One region of the Kitasatospora kazusensis genome, then DNA from elsewhere that is predicted to be linked to it. Evidence: predicted binding sites of a transcription regulator. Region 1 holds the regulator's gene; the other holds the start of a gene.

Region 1 (2,202 bases):
CGTGCGCGAGCACGCCCTCCAACTCCTCCGGCTCCAGCCGCCGCAGCAGGCCGGTGGTGACGCAGACCACGGACTTCTCGGGGTTGCGGCCGGTGGCGAAGGCGTTCGGCATGTCGTTGTCCGCCACCGCGATCCGCGGCTTCGGCATGTCGGCCAGCGCGCAGAGCCGGTCAATGGTGCCGTGCAACTGCGGGTACTGCTCCGGGGTGACCTCGCGGGCGCCCATCGCCCGCTCGGTGATCTTGTCGCTGAACCAGAACTGGGCCACGAACAGGCCGCCCGAGATCAGCACGATCAGCGGCCACGCCCCGCGCAGCAGGACGATCAGCACTCCGGTGAAGCCGACGTAGAGCAACCCGATCAAGAACATGGTGGTGACCATCCGACCGGTCAGCCCGCGGTCGGGTGCGAAGCGGGAATGCTGGGATGACGCCGACATCGCTGCTCCTTCGATATTCAAGTTCGTCTTCGATGCTGCCACTCAGGGGGCGTGCAGGCACCGCCCCCGCGCCGGATTTCGGTCGAGGATCACGTCCGCGGGCCGTTCCTGCCGTCGTGGACGGGCCTTACACTGGCAGGTACGGTTCTGGCACTCTGCCTTCCAGAGTGCCAGGGGACCGGACAGCTACCAGACTCAACGGACGAAGACGGAGGTGCGTGCCATGTTCAGCGAGCGCAGAGCCGACGAACGCAAGTCCGATGCCCGGCAGCTCGATTCGCGCCTGGACGTCCGCGATCTCCGCCCGTTGGACGACCGCAAGCTCGCGGTGCTCCGCGCCATCGTGCAGGACTACGTCGGCACCGAGGAGCCCGTCGGCTCCAAGGCCCTGGTCGAGCGGCACAGCCTGGGGGTCTCCCCGGCGACGGTGCGCAACGACATGGCGGCCCTGGAGGAGGACGGCTACATCCACCAGCCGCACACCAGCGCGGGCCGCATCCCCACCGACAAGGGCTACCGGCTCTTCGTCGACCGGCTGGCCGAGGTCAAGCCGATGAGCGCCCCCGAGCGCCGGGCGATCCGGCACTTCCTGGACGGCGCGGTCGACCTGGACGACACCGTCGCCCGGACGGTCCGGCTGCTCGCGCAGCTGACCCGGCAGGTCGCGGTGGTGCAGTACCCCTCGCTCTCCCGCTCGACCGTCCGGCACGTCGAGCTGGTCGCACTGGCCCCGGCCAAGGTGATGCTGGTCCTGATCACCAACACCGGCCGGGTCGAGCAGCGGATGGTGGACTGTCCGGGCACGGTCGGCGAGACCGTCCTCGCGGAGCTCCGGACCAGACTCAACGCCCGCGCGGGCGGCCAGCGGCTGCCGGACGTCCCCGGTCTGCTGGAGGACCTCCCGGCGGCCTTCGAGGCGGCCGACCGGCCGGTCGTGACCACCGTGCTGGCGACCCTCTTCGAGACCCTCGCCGAGCAGAACGAGGAACGGATCATGCTGGCCGGCACGGCCAACCTGACACGTTTCGGACATGACTTCCCGCTCACCATCCAGCCGGTGCTGGAGGCGCTGGAGGAGCAGGTGATCCTGCTGCGCCTGCTGGGTGAGACGGCGGACGCCGGGATGACCGTGCGGATCGGCCGGGAGAACGACTACGAGGGGCTCAATTCCACCTCGGTCGTCTCGGTCGGTTACGGTTCGGGCGACGAGAGTGTCGCGAAACTCGGGGTGATCGGTCCGACCCGGATGGACTACCCGGGCACAATGGGGGCGGTGCGTGCGGTGGCAAGGTACGTGGGCCAGATCCTGGCCGAGTCGTAGGAACAGCACCGTGTGACCACACACGGTGACAAGTCGCAGCACTTCTAGAGGCGGAACAAGCGGAGCATTTGGTGGCCACGGACTACTACGCGGTACTCGGCGTCCGACGGGATGCGGGGCAGGACGAGATCAAGAAGGCGTTCCGGCGCCTCGCCCGTGAACTGCACCCGGACGTCAACCCGGACCCGAAGACGCAGGAGCGGTTCAAGGAGATCAACGCCGCATACGAGGTGCTCTCCGACCCGTCCAAGCGGCAGGTCTACGACCTCGGCGGCGACCCGCTCTCGCCGAACGGCGGTGGCGGCGCGGGCGGCTTCGGCGCGGGCGCGGCGGGCTTCGGCTTCTCCGACATCATGGACGCCTTCTTCGGCGCCGCGGCGGGCCAGCGCGGCCCGCGTTCGCGGACCCGTCGGGGCCAGGACGCGATGATCCGCCTGGAGAT
Region 2 (2,202 bases), on a different contig from region 1:
ATGTCAGGCGGGCGTCAGAAATTTGTCGGCCGTATGCGCCGTTCGTCCGCTATGCCCGGTGCGAATTGCTGGCGTCTGCCGCTTTCACCCCGGAATATCCCCTCGCGGCTGCCTGGAATTCCGCGGAGTTGGGCCTGTTGCAGAGGGCGTCTGTCCGGATACATTCAGCCGCGGTCGACGCATTCACCCGCTGATCCACCGTCTCCCGGTGGGCCCTGCGGTGAGTCTGCGGCCTGCACGGCCACGCCCAGGGGGGGTTCCCTCGGGTCGGCCTACCAGACCTCTGGACCCGCAATCCCTGCGGGTCCGTGAAGGGCCAGCACAGTACAAGGGGAGTTCGGAATGGCTCAGGGCACCGTCAAGTGGTTCAACGCGGAGAAGGGCTACGGCTTCATCGCGGTCGACGGTGGTGCGGACGTGTTCGTCCACTACAGCGCGATCCAGATGGACGGCTACCGCACCCTCGAAGAGGGCCAGCGGGTCGAGTTCGAGATCTCCCAGGGGCAGAAGGGCCCGCAGGCGGACATGGTCCGTGCGCCGGCGGTCTGATCTTCCGACCTGCGGAGCCTCGGCTCGGTCACGAGCTGGTGCTCAAGGCTTCACCAGTGGGCCCGTACGACACCCGTCGTACGGGCCCACTGCTGTCCGGCGGACCGGGTGCCGGAACGGCGATTGGGCTTGCACTCGCCACCCGAGAGTGCTAATCATTGGCGTTAGCACTCACAGCTTGAGAGTGACAACGGACCGGGTCGGTGAGGCCCCCGGGAGCGGTAGGGGACAGGACCCCCGCACACCAGGGCCGTCCGTCGCGGGCACCCTTCGGTCCGGTGCAGTCGATCGCGTCCCGGAGGACCACTTCACATGGCAAAGATCATCGCGTTTGACGAGGAAGCTCGCCGCGGCCTTGAGCGCGGGATGAACCAGCTTGCCGACGCCGTCAAGGTGACGCTCGGCCCCAAGGGCCGCAACGTCGTCCTTGAGAAGAAGTGGGGCGCCCCCACGATCACCAACGACGGTGTCTCCATCGCCAAGGAGATCGAGCTCGAGGACCCCTACGAGAAGATCGGCGCGGAGCTCGTCAAGGAGGTCGCCAAGAAGACGGACGACGTCGCGGGTGACGGCACCACCACCGCCACCGTGCTCGCCCAGGCGCTCGTCCGCGAGGGTCTGCGCAACGTCGCCGCCGGCGCCAACCCGATGGCCCTGAAGCGCGGCATCGAGAAGGCCGTCAAGGCCGTCTCCGACCAGCTGCTCGCGCAGGCCAAGGACGTGGAGACCAAGGAGCAGATCGCCTCCACCGCCTCCATCTCCGCCGCTGACACCCAGATCGGCGAGCTCATCGCCGAGGCGATGGACAAGGTCGGCAAGGAAGGCGTCATCACCGTCGAGGAGAGCAACACCTTCGGTCTGGAGCTTGAGCTCACCGAGGGCATGCGCTTCGACAAGGGCTACATCTCGGCGTACTTCGCCACCGACCTGGAGCGGATGGAGACCTCGTTCGAGGACCCCTACATCCTGATCGCCAACTCCAAGATCGGCTCGGTCAAGGACCTGCTCCCGCTGCTGGAGAAGGTCATGCAGAGCGGCAAGCCGCTCGTCATCATCGCCGAGGACGTCGAGGGCGAGGCCCTGTCGACCCTGGTCGTGAACAAGATCCGTGGCACCTTCAAGTCCGTCGCCGTCAAGGCCCCGGGCTTCGGTGACCGCCGCAAGGCCATGCTCGGCGACATCGCCATCCTCACCGGTGGCACCGTCATCTCCGAGGAGGTCGGCCTCAAGCTGGAGAACGCCGGCGTCGACCTGCTGGGCACCGCCCGCAAGGTGGTCATCACCAAGGACGAGACCACCATCGTCGACGGTGGCGGCGACAGCGACCAGGTCGCCGGTCGCGTCAACCAGATCCGTGCCGAGATCGAGAACAGCGACTCGGACTACGACCGCGAGAAGCTCCAGGAGCGCCTGGCCAAGCTCGCGGGCGGCGTCGCCGTCATCAAGGCCGGCGCGGCCACCGAGGTGGAGCTCAAGGAGCGCAAGCACCGCATCGAGGACGCCGTCCGCAACGCGAAGGCCGCCGTCGAGGAGGGCATCGTCGCCGGTGGTGGCGTCGCGCTGCTGCAGGCCGGTGTCGTGTTCGACACGCTGGAGCTGGAGGGCGACGAGGCCACCGGCGCCAACATCGTCCGCGTGGCGCTGGAGGCCCCG

Evidence for each region. Region 1 encodes HrcA, which represses chaperone genes, less so after heat shock. Its sites were predicted from a motif close to TTNGCACTCNGNNNNNCNGAGTGCNAA; they were not measured.
Region 2: the regulator HrcA is predicted to act here: its motif matches at 678-704, upstream of groL (chaperonin GroEL).

Annotation. Positions count from the first base shown of each region.
Region 1 covers NZ_BAAANT010000007.1:146,221-148,422, reverse strand. The annotation lists gene htpX (zinc metalloprotease HtpX) at 1-439, opposite strand, end outside; gene hrcA (heat-inducible transcriptional repressor HrcA) at 663-1,760, shown strand; gene dnaJ (molecular chaperone DnaJ) at 1,832-2,202, shown strand, end outside.
Region 2 covers NZ_BAAANT010000010.1:122,268-124,469, reverse strand. The annotation lists gene ABD330_RS11535 (cold-shock protein) at 343-549, shown strand; gene groL (chaperonin GroEL) at 862-2,202, shown strand, end outside.